DNA from 3 places in the Streptomyces sp. NPDC049879 genome. Region 1 is predicted to be linked to each of the others. Evidence: riboswitches for the same ligand, from Rfam matches in the RefSeq annotation. Region 1 holds a riboswitch; each other region holds the start of a gene.
What was found. Region 1 has a riboswitch for cobalamin ahead of ACIBPC_RS11705 (fibronectin type III domain-containing protein). Riboswitches for the same ligand answer to the same signal wherever they lie in the genome.
Positions count from the first base shown of each region.

Region 2: another riboswitch for cobalamin. It lies ahead of ACIBPC_RS13145 (hypothetical protein); the one in region 1 lies ahead of ACIBPC_RS11705 (fibronectin type III domain-containing protein).
Region 3: another riboswitch for cobalamin. It lies ahead of ACIBPC_RS22320 (ribonucleoside-diphosphate reductase subunit alpha); the one in region 1 lies ahead of ACIBPC_RS11705 (fibronectin type III domain-containing protein).

Region 1 covers NZ_JBITKT010000003.1:142,714-148,316, reverse strand. The annotation lists gene metE (5-methyltetrahydropteroyltriglutamate--homocysteine S-methyltransferase) at 1-2,079, opposite strand, end outside; cobalamin riboswitch at 2,270-2,417, opposite strand; cobalamin riboswitch at 2,657-2,786, shown strand; gene ACIBPC_RS11705 (fibronectin type III domain-containing protein) at 2,895-5,603, shown strand, end outside.
Region 2 covers NZ_JBITKT010000003.1:483,068-488,670, reverse strand. The annotation lists gene ACIBPC_RS13155 (carbohydrate ABC transporter permease) at 1-347, shown strand, start outside; gene ACIBPC_RS13150 (glycoside hydrolase family 2 protein) at 474-2,291, shown strand; cobalamin riboswitch at 2,425-2,548, shown strand; gene ACIBPC_RS13145 (hypothetical protein) at 2,699-3,691, shown strand; gene ACIBPC_RS13140 (CbiQ family ECF transporter T component) at 3,688-4,818, shown strand; gene ACIBPC_RS13135 (ABC transporter ATP-binding protein) at 4,815-5,603, shown strand, end outside.
Region 3 covers NZ_JBITKT010000006.1:347,458-353,060, forward strand. The annotation lists gene ACIBPC_RS22300 (carbon starvation CstA family protein) at 1-507, shown strand, start outside; gene ACIBPC_RS22305 (YbdD/YjiX family protein) at 504-728, shown strand; gene ACIBPC_RS22310 (DUF2079 domain-containing protein) at 929-2,368, shown strand; gene ACIBPC_RS22315 (GNAT family N-acetyltransferase) at 2,434-2,985, shown strand; cobalamin riboswitch at 3,011-3,142, shown strand; gene ACIBPC_RS22320 (ribonucleoside-diphosphate reductase subunit alpha) at 3,279-5,603, shown strand, end outside.

The sequences.
Region 1 (5,603 bases):
GGCCAGCTCGCGGGCCACCTGCATGTGGGAACGGGCGGCCTCCAGGCTGATGACGTCGGCGTCCAGGTCGTCGATGGCCCCCACGATGTCGCCGAACTCGGCGTAGCACATGTGCGTGTGGATCTGCGTGGCCGCCGCGACCCCCGAGGTGGCCAGGCGGAAGGCCTCGGTGGCCCAGGCGAGGTACGCCGGGCGGTCGGCGGCGCGCAGCGGCAGCGTCTCGCGCAGCGCGGGCTCGTCCACCTGGATCACCGCCGCGCCGCCCGCCTCCAGGTCGGCCACCTCGTCGCGCAGGGCGAGGGCGACCTGCCGCGCGGTGTCGCCGAGGGGCTGGTCGTCGCGGACGAACGACCACGCCAGCATCGTCACAGGGCCGGTCAGCATCCCCTTGACCGGGCGGTCGGTGAGGGACTGCGCATACTGCGTCCAGCGGACCGTCATCGGCTCGGGGCGGGAGATGTCGCCGGCCAGGATCGGCGGGCGGACGTACCGGGTGCCGTAGGACTGCACCCAGCCGTGGTCGGTGGCCAGGTAGCCGGTGAGCTGCTCGGCGAAGTACTGGACCATGTCGTTGCGCTCCGGCTCGCCGTGCACGAGGACGTCGAGCCCCGCCTCCTCCTGGAAGGCCAGCACGTCGCGGATCTCCGCCTCGACGCGCTCCTCGTACGCGGCGGTGCCGATCCGCCCGGCGCGCAGGTCGGCGCGGGCCGTGCGCAGGGCCGTGGTCTGGGGGAACGAGCCGATGGTCGTCGTCGGCAGCAGCGGCAGGCCGAGCGCGGCACGCTGCGCGGCGGCCCGCTCGGCGTACGGCGCGGAGCGGCGCGCGTCCGCCTCCGTCACGGCGGCGGCACGGGCCCGTACCGCCGGGTCGCGCGTGAGGGGGGACCCGGCGCGGGAGGCCAGGTCGGCGCGGTTGGCGGCCAGTTCGGCGGCGATGGCGTCCGTGCCGTGCGCCAGGGCGCGGGCGAGCGTCACGGTCTCGGCCGTCTTCTGCCGGGCGAACGCGAGCCAGCGCAGCAGCTGCGGGTCGATGGAGCGCTCGGCCGACGTGTCCAGCGGCACGTGGAGCAGCGAGCAGGAGGGGGCGACGTCCACCCGGTCGGCCAGGCCCAGGAGGGTGCCCAGCGTGGTGAGGGACTTCTCCAGGTCGTTGATCCAGATGTTGCGGCCGTCCACGACGCCCGCGACGAGGCGCTTGCCCGGCAGCCCGCCCGCGGCGGCGAGCGCGTCCAGGTTCGCGGCGGCCCGTCCGGTGAAGTCCAGTGCCAGGCCCTCGACGGGCGCCTTCGCGAGCACGGGCAGCGCCTCGCCGAGGCGGTCGAAGTAGGAGGCGACCAGCAGCTTCGGCCGGTCGGCGGCCCCGCCGAGCACCCGGTAGGCGCGGGCGGCGGCGTCCAGTTCGGCGGGCGTGCGGTCGGCGGCGAGCGCCGGCTCGTCCAGCTGCACCCACGCGGCGCCCGCCGCCCGCAGGTCGGCGAGCACCTCGGCGTAGACGGGCAGCAGCCGGTCGAGCAGCGAGAGCGGCTCGAAGCCGTCGGCCACCCCGGGCGCGGGCTTGGCGAGCAGGAGGTACGTGACGGGGCCGACCAGCACCGGGCGCGCGGCCAGGCCGAGGGCGAGGGCCTCGCGCAGCTCCGCGGTCTGCTTGGCGGAGTCGGCGGTGAACGCGGTGTCGGGGCCGAGTTCGGGGACGAGGTAGTGGTAGTTGGTGTCGAACCACTTGGTCATCTCCAGCGGCGCCACGTCCTGCGTGCCGCGCGCCATGGCGAAGCAGCCGTCCAGCGCGTCCGCCCCGACGGCGGCGCGGTGGCGTTCGGGGATCGCGCCGACCATGACGGTCGTGTCGAGCACATGGTCGTAGTACGAGAAGTCGCCGGTGGGCACCTCGTGGATGCCTGCGTCGGCGAGCTGCCGCCAGTTGGCGCGGCGCAGTTCTCCGGCGGTGGCGCGGAGGGCCTCGGCGGTGACGCGGCCCTTCCAGTAGCCCTCGATCGCCTTCTTCAGTTCCCGGTTCTGCCCCTGCCTGGGGTAGCCGTGGACGGTGGCCTGCGGTGCCGCGGCTGCGGACTCGGATGTCACGGATCTCTCCTTCGCGAGCGTGTGTCCTGACCATCCCGGCGGGGGAGGGGCGCGAAGGGGTGACGACCTGGCGGCGACGGTGTACCGCGTGCCATCGCCATGGCACGGCCGTCCGCCTGGTGTGCACGCCGACCCGCCCTCGGGGTCACCGGGATGTCCGCGCGCGGCGGGCCGCGCACGGGCAGCGGGCAGGTCTTCGGACTCACGGGCGCGTCCTCACGGGGAGGACTCCTACTGGCCGTCGCTTCCCGGGCCCGGGGGGCCCAGTGCTGTATGACGGCGGTCGTTCCCGTTCACCGCTGCGGGGCAGTCCCGGATTCCCACCGGGTTCCCTCTTACGACGCGCCTGCCTGGCGGGCAGGGCGGACCAGCTGCTGCCGCCAGCCTAGAGGGCCGCCGGGGGCCGCGCACCACACCGCTCGCATCGCGGACACCGCCCGGCGCCAGGGCCGGTTGTCCTGCGAATCGGAGTGTGCCACAGTGACATCCGTTCGATTCGACGGTCGGTTGACGATCGGACCCGCGCAAGACAGCCCGCGCGACGGTCAGTTCACGGTCACCCCCGGGTACCGCCCGGCCATCGGAACGGACATGTGGTGCCATGCCGTGGGAGAAGCCGGTCGAATTCCGGCACTGTCCCGCAACCGTGGGCATCCCGCCGTCCCGGCGGGGTGCGAGTCGGATCGCCCTCGGCGCGGTGATGCTTCGTCGACATCCGTCGTGGACTGCGGACAGCGAAGACGCCCGGCCGCCCCCGCGCCGGATGCCTTCCCTCCTCCCCGGGACACGCGCGGCGCACTCGGGAGGGGACCCCCATGGACGGACCGGCCGCACGAAGACTCGACCGCGCCCCGGCGCGGCGACGGGCCCTCCCGGCCGTCCTCCTCCTGCTGCTGCTCGGCCTCCTCGTCCAGACCGTCCCCGCCACGGCCGACACGGGCACCGCCGCCGAGTGCGCGCCCTCCGGCCGCGCCGGGCTCGTGATCGACTTCGGCACCGTCGCCGACCCCCTGGCCGGCGAACGCCCCGCCCCCGCCGTCACCTGGTCCTGCGTCAGCACCGCGACCGGGGGCACCGGCCGCCCGCCCACCGGCGCCGAGATGTTCACGCTGACCGGCCACACCGTGCGCTTCCACACCAACGGCCTCGTCTGCGCCATCGACGGCTACCCCGCCACCGGCTGCGGCGAGACCCGCCCGGACGGCACCACCCGCTACTGGTCCTACTGGGCGCACGACGCCTCCCGCGGCCCCGGCTGGGCCTACTCCGGCGTCGGCCCCGGCACCCGCCGCCTCGCCAACGGCTCGGTGGACGGCTGGCGTTACGTCGAGACACGCGGCGCCGAGGCCCAGGCCCCGCAGCCACGGCAGGCCCCCGACTGGGACGTCCTGTGCTGCGAGGCACCCCCCGCGAGCGTCCCCGCCGCCCCCACGGGCGTCCGCGCCGCCGCCGGGATCGCCGCCGCCACCGTCACCTGGGACCGCCCCGCGGGCACCGCGCCCGTGACGGGCTACTCCGTCGAGGCCGCGCCCGGCGGCGCGCGCGTGGAGGTGCCCGGCGACACGACCACCGCCACCGTGCCCGGGCTCACCCCCGGCACCCCGTACACCTTCCGCGTCCGCGCCCTGAACGGCGCGGGCGAGTCCGCCGCGTCCGCCCCCAGCGACCCGGTCGTCCCCGCCGCGCCGGGCACGACCGCCCCCGCCGCCCCCGACCAGGTGCGGGCGCGCGGCGGCGTCCGCGAGGCGACCGTCACCTGGCGCGCGCCGGGCGACGACGGCGGCGCGCCCGTCACCTCGTACACCGTCCGCGCCGAGCCCGGCGGCGCCACCGCCACGGCCACCGGCACCACCGCCACCGTCACCGGCCTCGACCCGGCGGACGCGTACACGTTCACCGTCCTGGCGGTGAACGCCGCCGGGGCGTCCGCGCCCTCGGCGCCCTCCGCGCCCGTCGCCGTCACCGCGGCAGACCCCCACCTCGTGCCCGGCCGGATCACCACCCTCGCCGGGACCGGCGCCCAGGACTTCTCCGGCGACGGCGGCCCGGCGGCCGACGCGGCGCTCAGCAACCCGTTCGGCGTCGCCACCGACGCGTCGGGCGACATCTGGATCGCCGACACCGGCAACCAGCGCGTCCGCCGCGTGGACGCCGCCACCGGGACCGTCACCACCGTCGCGGGCAACGGCACACGCGGCTACGGCGGCGACGGCGGCCCCGCCACCGACGCGTCGCTCCGCGACCCGAACGCCGTCGCGATCGGCCCCGACGGCGACCTGTGGATCGCCGACACCGGCAACCGCCGCGTCCGCCGCGTGGACGCCGCCACCGGCACCATCACCACCGTCCTCGGCACCGGATCGCGCGGCGACACCGGCGACGGCGGCCCCGGCACCGACGCCAGGATCGGCTCCCCCAGCGGCATCGCCGTCGCCCCGGACGGGACGGCGTACGTCAGCGACACCAACGCGTCGCGCGTCCGCGCCCTCGCGCCGGACACCGGCGTCGTCACCGCGTTCGCCGGAACGGGCCGCGCCGGGTTCTCCGGCGACGGCGGGCCCGCGACCGAGGCCGCGTTCTCGTTCAGCTCGGCCGCCGCGCTGGCCGTCGACGCGTCGGGCGGCGTCCTCGTCACCGACCCGGGCAACCAGCGCGTCCGCCGCCTGGACACCGCCACCGGGACCGTCAGCACCGTCGCGGGCGACGGCACCGCCGGGCACGGCGGCGACGGCGGCCCCGCCACCCGCGCGCAACTCCTCTCGCCCGGCGGCGTGTCCGCCGGTCCCGGGGGCGAGCTGTACGTCTCGCAGCCGGGCGCCGTCCGCCGGATCGACCCGGACGGGACCATCACCACCGTCGCGGGCGACGGCACACCCGGATACGGCGGCGACGGCCTCCCCGCCACGCGCGCCCGCGTCCAGGGCGGCTACGCCGTCGCGGCCGACCCCGCCGGGAACGTCCTCGTCGCCGAGGGCCAGCAGCACCGCGTCCGCCGCATCACCGGCCCCGACGACGAGGCGCCGACCGTACGCCTCACCGCCGTCCCCGCGCCCCGCGGCACCGAACGCGACGCGACCGCCGAGTTCACCGTGGACGACCCGGCCGCCACCACCGCCTGCGCGCTCGACGGCGCCGAGCCCGCCCCGTGCACCTCGCCCTGGCGCGCCGAGGGCCTCGGCGACGGCACGCACACCCTCACCGTCACGGCCACCGACCCGGCGGGCAACTCCGGTACGGCGCGGGCGACCTGGGAGGTCGTGCCCCTCACGGGCACCGACCCCGACGCCGCCGACGCCCTCGCCTGGCTCACCCGCGAACTCCAGCGCGGCGGCCACATCCTGGACCGCGCCGGTACGCCCGACCCGGGCCTGACCGCCGACGCGCTCCTCGCCCTCGCGGCGGCCGACCCGGCGGGCGCCACCGCGCAGCGCACCGCCGACACCCTCGCCGGGCACGCCGCCGGCTACGTCACCCCCGCCCCCGGCACGCTGCTGTCGGGACCGCTCGCCAAGCTCACCCTCGTC
Region 2 (5,603 bases), 340 kb from region 1:
GCATCCCGCGGGAGCTGGAGGAGGCCGCCCGGATCGACGGCGCCTCCGACCTGCGGGTCTTCTGGTCGATCGTGCTGCCGCTGTCGCGGCCGATCGTGGCGGCGGTGTCGATCTTCGTGTTCATCGGCGCCTGGAACAACTTCATGTGGCCGTTCATCGTCACCAACGACCCCGACCTGATGACGCTGCCGGTCGGCCTCGCGACGGTGAAGGACACGTACGGCATCCAGTACGCGCAGTCCATGGCCTCGGCCCTGCTCGCCGCGCTGCCGCTGATCGTCGTCTTCCTGCTCTTCCAGCGCCGGATCGTCCGCTCGGTGGCCACCACCGGCCTCGGCGGAGCCTGACGCGACCCGCTTCCGGCGGCCCTCAAGGGCCGCCGGAATGGGCTTGTACATCGATGTAAATCCGTGGTGCGATAGGGCTGCGCCCTTCCGCGCGCCACCCCCCGCACCATCCCGCAAGGAGCACCCGTGCCCACTCCCACCGCCGTGCCGCGTCCGGAGTACCCGCGCCCGCAGTTCGTCCGCCGTGACTGGCTGAACCTCAACGGCGCCTGGCAGTTTGAGACCGACAGGGGCGACAGCGGCCTGGAACGCGGCCTGCTCGACCGCGAGCTGACCGGCACGATCACCGTCCCGTTCGCCCCGGAGTCGGAGCTGTCCGGCATCGGCGACACCGACTTCCTGGAGGCCGTCTGGTACCGGCGCTCCCTCGTCCTGCCCGCCGAGTGGACCGGCCGCCGCGTGCTGCTGCACTTCGGCGCCGTCGACCACGACGCGACGGTGTGGGTCAACGGGACCGAGGTCGTCCGCCACCGCGGCGGCTTCACGTCCTTCACCGCCGACCTCTCCGGCGTCGCCGAGCCCGGCGAGGAGGCCGTCATCACCGTCCGCGCCCGCGACCCGAAGTCCGGCCCGCAGGCGCGCGGCAAGCAGGCCCTGAAGTACGCCAACCACGACTGCAACTACACACGCACCACCGGCATATGGCAGACGGTGTGGCTGGAGCCGGTCGCCGACGTGCACCTGCGCCGCCCCCGGATCACCCCCGACCTGGCGGGCTCCGCGTTCCACCTCGAACTGCCGCTGTCCGCCAACCGCCCCGGGCACCGCGTGGTGGCCGTCCTGTCGGACGAGAACGGCGAGGTGGCGCGCGCGGAGGCCCGCGCCGACCTCGACCTGGCGCCCCGCCTCTACCTGCCCGTGTCCGAGGAGCGCCGCCGCGAGTGGAGCCCCGAGGACCCGCACCTCTACGGCCTGCGGCTGACCCTGCTGGACGCCGAGGGCACCGAACTCGACGCCGTCGACAGCTACGCCGGACTGCGCGCCGTCGGCATCCGGGGCAAGGCCGTCACGCTGAACGGCCGCGCCGTCTTCCAGCGCCTCGTGCTGGACCAGGGCTGGTACCCCGACGGGCTGATGACCGCGCCGAGCGACGAGGCCCTCGTCCGCGACATCGAACTGTCGATGGCGGCGGGCTTCAACGGCGCGCGCCTGCACCAGAAGGTCTTCGAGGAGCGCTTCCTGTACCACGCCGACCGCCTCGGCTACCTGGTCTGGGGCGAGTTCGGCGACTGGGGCGCCGAGGTGGGCGGCTCCTCCGGCGACAACCAGCAGCCCGACGCCTCGTACCCGGCGCAGTGGCTGGAGGCGATCGAGCGCGACTACTCGCACCCCTCGATCATCGGCTGGTGCCCGCTCAACGAGACCTACCAGAAGCTGCACGACCGCATCACGCAGCTCGACGCCGTGACCCGCGGCATGTTCCTCGCCACCAAGGCCATGGACACCACCCGTCCCGTCATCGACGCCTCCGGCTACGCCCACCGCGTCATCGAGACGGACATCTGGGACTCGCACAACTACGAGCAGGACCCCGGCCGGTTCGCCGAGGCCGTCTCGGGCCTCGCCGACGGGAAGCCGTTCGCCAACGCGTACTCGGACGGCGCCGCGTACTCGCTGCCCTACCGCGGCCAGCCGTACTTCGTCAGCGAGTTCGGCGGCATCTGGTGGGACCCCGAGGCCGCCGCCGACGCGGCGGGCGACGACCGCACCGAGTCCTGGGGCTACGGCGACCGGCCGCGCGACGAGGAGGAGTTCCAGACCCGCTTCGCGGGCCTCACCGGCGTGCTGCTCGACGACCCGGACATGTTCGGCTACTGCTACACGCAGCTCACCGACGTCTTCCAGGAGCAGAACGGCGTCTACCGCTTCGACCGCAGCGAGAAGCTGGACGTGGCGCGGGTGCGCGAGGCCCAGCTCCGCCCGGCCGCCATCGAGACCGACTGACGTCCCCCGCCGCACCGTTCCGGCCCCGTCCCACCCGCTGGGGCGGGGCCCGCGCGGGTGGTGCTCTGGCCGGGGCGGCGCGGACGGCCGTATCCTTGTGCGCAGTTCGCCCGTGTATCCGGGCGGGCGCCCCACAACTGAATGCGTGTACGGCGGAGGGAAGCCGGTGCGAATCCGGCGCTGACCTGCAACCGTGAGCGGCCCCCGCAAGGGTGGTGCCGTGAGCCGGAACGCTCACCGTGCGACGCGGACTTCTCTCACTGTCATGGTCTGCAGCGTGGAGCCCTCAGCCGTCCCGGCCCCCCGGCCCCTGCCGCCTCGTACCAGCCGTACGAACGCGCGTCAGGGGCCGCCGTGCCGGGACCCCCGGTGGGCCGGTTCCGGCTGCCCAACGGGAAAGGCACGCGATGTCCCGCCCCACCGTCAGAGCAGCCGTCACCGGCCTGCTCGTCGCGGTGCTCCACCTGCTGTGGCCCGCCGCGGCCGGGAGCGCGCTCGCGGCACGTCCGGCGGCGGCCGGGACGCCCGGGTTCTGCCCGGACGACTCCGGCGTCAGCGTCGTTGTGGACTTCCGCGAACTGGGCGGCGGCCGCGTCGTCCGCTGCGCGCCCGGCAGCCAGCGCGACGGCCTGGCGGCGCTGCGCAACGCGGGCTTCGACGTGGCCGGCACCGCCCGCTGGGGCGACTCGTTCGTCTGCCGCATCAACGGCCGTCCCGGCGTGGACCGCGAGCCGTGCGCCGACACACCGCCCGCCACCGCGTACTGGTCCTACTGGCACGCGGAGAACGGCGGGCCGTGGCGCTACAGCCAGCGCGGCGCGGTGAACCGGACGCCGCCGCAGGGCAGCATCGACGGCTGGTCCTTCCAGCTCGGCGTGGCGGAAGGGGAGTCGATCGCCCCCGGTGTCGCACCCCTGCGCGTCGGCACGCCCGCCGAACCGCCCGCCCCCGGCGGCGGTGGCAGTGGGGGCAGCGGCAGCGCACCCGATGCACCGCCCACCCCGCAGCCACCCGTTCAGGACCCACCGGCCACGGGCGGCGACAGCGGCGGCGCGGAACCCACCGGCGAACCGGCCGCCACCGACCCCGCCCCCGACGAGGAGCCGGAAGAGGCGGACGCGACCCCGCCGGACGAAAGCCCCACCCCCTCGCCCGACGCGACGCCGACCGGCGAACCGGCGACCGGAACCGCCACACCCTCCGGGCAGGCCGCCGGGGCCGACGGGGACTCCGACTGGGCCGGTGAGGACAGCGCCTACGCCGAAGCGGAGACCGACGGCTCCTCCGGCCCGTCACCCCTCACCCTCGGCGTCCTCGCCCTGCTGGCCGTCCTCGGCACCGGCGGCATCGTCACCGCACGCCGCAGGCGCCGCGCCGCCGCACCAGCCGACGACGCATGACACCCCCAGGCCCGCTGCCCCGTTCCCTGCACCCCGGAGCGTGGTGGCTGTGGGCCCTCGGGCTCGCCGTCGTCGCGGGACGGACCACCAACCCGCTCCTGCTCGCCCTGCTGCTCGCGGTCACCGGCTACGTCGTCGTGCGGCGGCGCACCGACGCCCCCTGGGCCCTGTCGTTCCGGATGTACCTGGTCTTCGGCGCCGTCATCGTCCTGATGCGCGTCGTGTTCAGGGTCGTCCTCGGCGGGGGACAGGGCGAGCACATCCTCTTCACCCTCCCCGAGATCCCGCTGCCCGACGCGGCCGCGGGCATCCGGCTGTTCGGCCCGGTCGCCGCCGAGGAGGTGCTCGGCGGCCTCTACGACGGGCTCCAGCTCGCCACCATGGTCGTCTGCGTCGGCGCGGCCAACGCGCTCGCCAACCCCAAGCGGATGCTCAAGGCCATGCCGGGCGCGCTGCACGAGATCGGGACGTCCGTCGTCGTCGCCCTCACCGTCGCGCCGCAGCTGATCGAGAGCGTCCAGCGGGTGCGCCGCGCCCGGCGGCTCCGCGGCGCGCGCGAACGCGGACGGCGGGCCCTGCGCGGCATCCTGATCCCGGTCCTCGAAGACGCCCTCGCCCGCTCCCTCGCCCTGGCCGCCGCCATGTCCTCGCGCGGCTACGGGCGCACCGGCACCGCCACTCCCCGCGCCCGCCTCACCGTCGGCGTCCTCGTCATCGCGGGGCTCCTCGGCATCGCCGCGGGCCTCTACGGCGTGCTCGACACCAACGCCCCCGGCTACCTCGGCGTGCCGATGCTGCTGACCGGCACCGCCGTCGCCGTGCTCGGCTTCGCCCTCGGCGGGCGACGCGTACGCCGCACCGGCTACCGCCCCGACCACTGGCGCGCCGGAGAACTGCTGACCGCCGCCTCCGGACTCACCGCCGCCGTCCTCATGTACGCCGCCTCCCGGACCGACCCCGCCACCCTCTACCCGGCCCTCTCACCGCTGACCTGGCCCGACGTCACACTCCTTCCCCTCCTCGCCGTCCTCGCCGGTCTCCTGCCCGCCCACCTGGCCCCGCCCCCACCCCCCACCCCGCCCACCCGGCCCTCCGTACAGCCGCAGCCCAGGGAGGCCGCCGCGTGATCCGCTTCGACCAGGTCGGACTCACCTACCACGGCGCCGACACGCCGACCCTCACCGGCGTGGACCTGTCCGTCGGCGAAGGCGAGCTGTGCCTCGTCGCCGGGCGCACCGGCTCCGGCAAGTCCACCCTCCTCGGCGCGGTCAACGGCCTCGTGCCCCGCTTCACCGGCGGCCTCCTCACCGGCACCGTCACCGTCGCCGGCCGGTCCACCGCCTCGGCGCCCCCACAGGAGTTCGCCCACCTCGTCGGCACCGTCGGCCAGGACCCCCTCGCCGGATTCGTCACCGACACGGTCGAGGAGGAACTCGCCTACGGCATGGAGCAACTCGCCGTCCCCCCGGCGACGATGCGCAAGCGCGTGGAGGAGACACTCGACCTCCTCGGCATCGCCGACCTGCGCCACCGCGCCCTGCGCACCCTCTCCGGCGGCCAGCAGCAGCGCGTGGCGATCGGCTCCGTCCTCACCGCCCACCCCGCCGTCCTCGTCCTCGACGAACCCACCTCCGCCCTCGACCCGACCGCCGCCGAGGAAGTCCTCGCCGCCGTCCTGCGGCTCGTCCACGACCTGGGCACCACCGTGCTGATCGCCGAGCACCGCATGGAACGCGTCCTCCAGTACGCCGACCGCCTCCTCCACCTCCCCGGCGACGGCACCGTCCGCGACGGCACCCCCGGCGAGCTGATGCCGGACCTCGCCACCGCCGACATCGCCCCGCCCGTCGTCCACCTCGGCCGCGTCGCGGGCTGGCACCCACTGCCCCTCTCCGTCCGCGACGCCCGCCGC
Region 3 (5,603 bases), on a different contig from region 1:
GTCTGCACCGTCCTGCTGGTGAAGTCCGGGCGCCTGAAGTACGTGTGGGTGACGCTGCTGCCGCTCACCTGGGTGTCCGTCGTGACGCTCACCGCGAGCTGGCAGAAGGTCTTCTCCGGCGACCCGGCGGTCGGCTTCCTCGCCCGCCGCGACCGGTACCAGGACGGCATCGACGCCGGGGAGCTGCTGACCGGCGCCCAGGACATGGACGACATGCGGACCATCGTCAGCACCGCCACGCTGGACGCCTTCCTGTCCGCCGTGCTGGCGCTGCTCGTGATCGTCGTCTTCGCCGACGCGCTGCGGGTGTGCGTCAAGGCGATCAGGCGGCCGGGCTCGGTCGCGCTCGCCGAGGCGCCGTACACCGAGTCCCGCATCGTCGCGCCCGCCGGGCTGATCGCCACGCGCGAGGAGCGCGCCGAGCTGGCCGCCGCGGGCCTCGGCCCCGGGGGCGGCATCCCCCGGCAGGCGGACGGCGAACGGGCCGGGGCGGAGGTGCGGGAGTGACGCGGGCCGCCGCCGTGGCCGGCGCGCCGCGCCGCGCGCTGGCGTGGCTGCGCTGGTACGTCACCGAGTTCACCGGCGAGAACGCGTACGACCGGCACGTGGCGCTGCTGCGGGCCGCCGACCCGGACGCCGAGGTGCCGAGCCGCCGGGCGTTCGAGCGGCGGCGCGTCGCCGAGCGCTACGGCGACCCGCGCGACGGCGGCTACCACGGCTGCTGCTGAGCCGGGCGCGCCGCACGCGCGCGCGTGAGGGGCCGTCACACCGCGTGGTGTGACGGCCCTCACTCGTCCTGCGGGCCCTCCTGGTGACCGGCCGCCCGCCGCCCGGCGTATGAAGGGGGGGAAGCGGCCGGACGGGCGCGGGCGCGCGGGACGGAAGGGGAAGAGGTGGCGGTGCGGGGCACTCCGGGGGGTGGGCGGACATGACGACGCTCACCGCCGCGGGCGAGCGTGATGCCGACGCGGGCCCGATAGCCGGGCGGCGCGTCCCCTTCCGGCCGGGGCCGCGCGCCGATCCGTACCTGCTGGCCGCCGTGTTCCTGGTGCTGTACACGGCGGTGTCGGTGACGCGGCACCTGCGCTGGGAGAACCGTTCCTGGGACCTCGGGATATTCGAGCAGGCGGTCCGCTCCTACGCCGGGCTGCGGCTGCCCGTCTCGGACCTCAAGGGGCCGGACTTCGCGCTGCTGGGCGACCACTTCAGCCCGGTGACGGCGCTGATCGCCCCGTTCTACCGGCTGTTCCCGACGCCGGTGACGCTGCTGGTGGCGCAGGCGGCGCTGTTCGCGCTCGCGGTGGTGCCGGTGACGCGGGTGGCCGCGTACCTGCTGGGGCGGGCGACGGGGGCGGCGGTCGGCGCGGCGTACGGGCTGTCGTGGGGCGTGCAGCGGGCCGTGGACTTCGACTTCCACGAGATCGCGTTCGCCGTGCCGCTGATCGCGTTCTCGCTGGAGGCGCTGCTGCGGGAGCGGTACCGGGCGGCGCTGTGGTGGGCGCTGCCGCTGCTCGTCGTGAAGGAGGACCTGGGGCTCACCGCGGCCGCGATCGGCGCCGTGGTGGCGCTGCGGGCGCGCGGCGGGCCGGATCCGCGCGTGGTGCGGCGGGCGGTGGTCTTCGCGGTGTGCGCGGCGCTGGCGTGCCTGCTGACGATCGCGGTGCTGATACCGGCGTTCAACTCGGGCGGGGGCTACGACTACTGGTCCAAGGTGGGGGACGGCGGCGGGCCGGTGCAGACGGCGTTCACGGACGTCGACCAGAAGCTGCGCACGCTGCTGTGGGTGCTGGTGCCCACGACGGGGCTGCTGGCGCTGCGCTCCCCGCTGCTGCTCGTCCTGCTGCCCACGCTGGGCTGGCGCTTCGTCTCGGACGACCCGCACTACTGGGGCACCGACTGGCACTACAGCGCGGTGCTGATGCCGGTGGTGGCGCTCGCGCTCGTGGACGCCGTGGCGCGTACGCGGGCGGGCGAACGGCGGCCGTGGCTGCGGGCGTACGCGGAACGGCTGCCGATGGGCGTGCTGGCCGCCGCGCTGGCGCTGAGCACGGCCCTGCCGGTCGCCGGGCTCACCCACACCGCGACCTACCGGCCGGGCCATCTGGCCGCGGCGGGGGAACGGGTGCTGTCGGTGATCCCGGACGGCGCGGAGGTGGCGGCCAACGTGCGGCCGATAGCGCATCTGACGGCGCGCTGCCGCGTCTTCTGGATCGGGAACACGGACGGGCCCGCGCCCGAGTACATCGCCTACTGGGACCCGGCGCAGACGGCCGAGGAACTGACGCTCTACGCGCACCGGATGAACCCCGACGGGGTTTACGAGGTGGTCGCACAGGAGGCGGGGTACTGGGTGCTGCGGCTGCGCTGAGCGCGCCTCCGCCGGGGGCGTCCCGGCGGAGGCCGGTTGTCAGACCCCTCGGTCACACTGTGTTCATGGACATCGTGATCAGGGAAGCGCGGAACGACGAGCTGGACGCCGCGGGGGAACTCACGGCGCGGGTGTACCTGGAGGGCGGGCTGCTGCTCCAGGGCGCGGACGACCCGTACTTCGCGGAGCTGCGGGACGCGGTGCGGCGGGCGGCGCACGCGGACGTGCTGGTGGCCGTGGAGTCGGGCGCGGCGGACGGGGACGGGGGCGGGGGGCGGATCGTCGGGAGCGTCACGTTCGTCGGCAGGGGCGGCGAGTTCGCCGATCTGGCGGGTCCCGGCGAGGCCGAGTTCCGCATGCTGGCGGTGGACCCGCGGGTGCGGGGACGCGGCGTGGGCGAGGCGCTCGTCCGGGAGTGCCTGCGCCGGGCGGGCGAGGTCGGCGCGCGGCGTGTCGTGCTGTCGAGTCAGTCGCAGATGCACACTGCACACCGGCTGTACGGGCGGCTCGGCTTCGACAGGGCGCCGGATCTCGACTGGGAACCGGTGCCCGGCGTGCGGCTTCACGCGTTCGCACACGAGCTGTCCGACCCCTCGCGTGACGACCACAACATATAGGGGGCTCCGCCGCACGCGACACAAGATGTATGCTCATCTCGCTGTCGTCGCAGGGGAATCCGGTGCGAATCCGGAGCTGTCCCGCAACGGTGTGTGATGCGCCGCGCCTCGCCGCGCGTCACGAGTCCGAGCACCTGCCGGCAGTTCCACGAACACGTCCGGGCCTCGTGGGTTGGGCCGGCGGACGCGTGCGGCATGTGTTTGCCCCACTACACGCATGCCCGCAGGCGACCGGTGGTCCCGCCCGCGAACGCCCCTCAGATCCGCTGCGATTCGAGGGAGATCACGTCCCAGTGACCACTGCACCCGTCGCCCCCGCGGAGCCGGCCTCAGACGCGCTGTCGCGCGTCCTGGGCGAGCTGGCCGCCGACCTTCCCGCGACCGACCCCGCCCGGGTCGCCGCCGCCGTCCGCAGGGGCAGGCACCCCGGCGCGGGACCCGAGGAGCTGCGCGCGCTCGCCATCGACGCCGCGGCCGCGCTGATCGCCGAGGAACCCGCGTACTCGAAACTCGCGGCCCGGCTGCTGACCCTGGCGGTCCGCGACGAGGCGGCGGGGCAGGGTGCCGTCTCCTTCTCCGCGTCGATCACGGTCGGTCACCGCGAGGGTCTGATCTCGGACCGCACCGCCTCCTTCGTCGCGCGCCACGCGGCGGATCTCGACGCGCTCGTGGACCGTGCGGTCGCCGACGGCGCCGACGACCGCTTCGAGTACTTCGGGCTGCGGACCGTGGAGTCCCGGTACGTGCTGCGCCACCCCCTCACCCGGCGCGTCATCGAGACGGCGCAGCACTTCCTGCTGCGCGTCGCCTGCGGCCTGGCCGAGGACGAGTCGCCGCGCGCGCTGGCCGAGGTCGCCGAGCTGTACCGGCTGACCAGCTCGCTGGCGTACCTGCCCTCGTCGCCCACGCTGTTCAACTCCGGGACCAGCCACCCGCAGATGTCGTCCTGCTACCTGCTGGACTCGCCGCTGGACGAGCTGGACTCCATCTACGACCGCTACCACCAGATCGCCCGCCTCTCCAAGCACGCCGGGGGCATCGGCCTGCCGTACTCGCGGGTGCGCGCCCGCGGTTCGCTGATCCGGGGGACCAACGGCAAGTCGAACGGGATCGTCCCGTTCCTGCGCACGCTGGACGCGTCCGTCGCGGCGGTCAACCAGGGCGGGCGGCGCAAGGGCGCGGCCTGCGTCTACCTGGAGACATGGCACGCGGACATCGAGGAGTTCCTCGAACTGCGGGACAACACGGGCGAGGAGGCCCGCCGCACCCACAACCTGAACCTCGCCCACTGGATCCCGGACGAGTTCATGCGCCGCGTGGAGGCGGACGGCGACTGGTCGCTGTTCTCCCCCGCCGACGTGCCGCACCTCGTGGACCTGTGGGGCGACGACTTCGACGCCGCCTACCGGCGCGCCGAGGCGGAGGGCCTCGCCCTGCGGACCGTCCCCGCCCGCCAGCTGTACTCCCGCATGATGCGCACCCTCGCGCAGACCGGCAACGGCTGGATGACCTTCAAGGACGCCGCCAACCGCACGGCCAACCAGACCGCGCGCCCCGGCGCCATCGTCCACTCCTCGAACCTCTGCACCGAGATCCTGGAGGTCACCGACGACGGCGAGACCGCCGTGTGCAACCTCGGCTCGGTCAACCTCGCCGCCCACCTCGGCGCCGACGGCGGGATGGACTGGGAGCGTCTTGACGCGACGGTGCGCACCGCCGTCACGTTCCTCGACCGCGTCGTGGACCTGAACTTCTACCCGACCGGCCAGGCCGCCACCTCCAACTCCCGCTGGCGCCCGGTGGCCCTCGGCGTGATGGGCCTCCAGGACGTCTTCTTCCGGCTCGGCCTGCCCTTCGACTCCCCCGCCGCGCGCGAGCTGTCCACCCGGATCAGCGAGCGGATCATGCTGGCCGCCTACGAGACGTCCTCCGTCCTCGCCGAGCGGCACGGGCCGCACCGCGGCTGGGCCGACACCCGCACCGCCGACGGCGTCCTCCACCCGGACCACTACGCCGACGCCGCGCCCGCCTGGCCCGAGCGCTGGGAGGCGCTGCGCGCCCGCATCGCCCGCACCGGGATGCGCAACTCGCTGCTCCTCGCCATCGCGCCGACCGCGACGATCGCCTCGATCGCGGGCGTGTACGAGTGCATCGAGCCGCAGGTGTCCAACCTGTTCAAGCGCGAGACGCTGAGCGGCGAGTTCCTCCAGGTGAACTCGTACCTGGTCGCCGAGCTGAAGCGGCTCGGGCTGTGGGACGAGACCACGCGCGCCGCCCTGCGCGAGGCGAACGGCTCGGTCGCCGACCTGCCGGGCCTGCCCGCCGAGCTGCGCGAGCTGTACCGCACCGCCTGGGAGCTGCCGCAGCGCGCGCTGATCGACATGGCCGCCGCGCGGACCCCGTACCTCGACCAGAGCCAGTCGCTCAACCTCTTCATGGCCGCGCCGACCATCGGGAAGCTCAGCTCGATGTACGCGTACGCCTGGAAGCGCGGCCTGAAGACCACCTACTACCTGCGCTCGCGCCCGGCGACGCGGATCGCCAGGTCCGCGCGCGCCGCCACCGTCGCCACCGTCCCCACACCCGCCGCGGTCCCCCTCGACGAGCAGGCCGTCGCC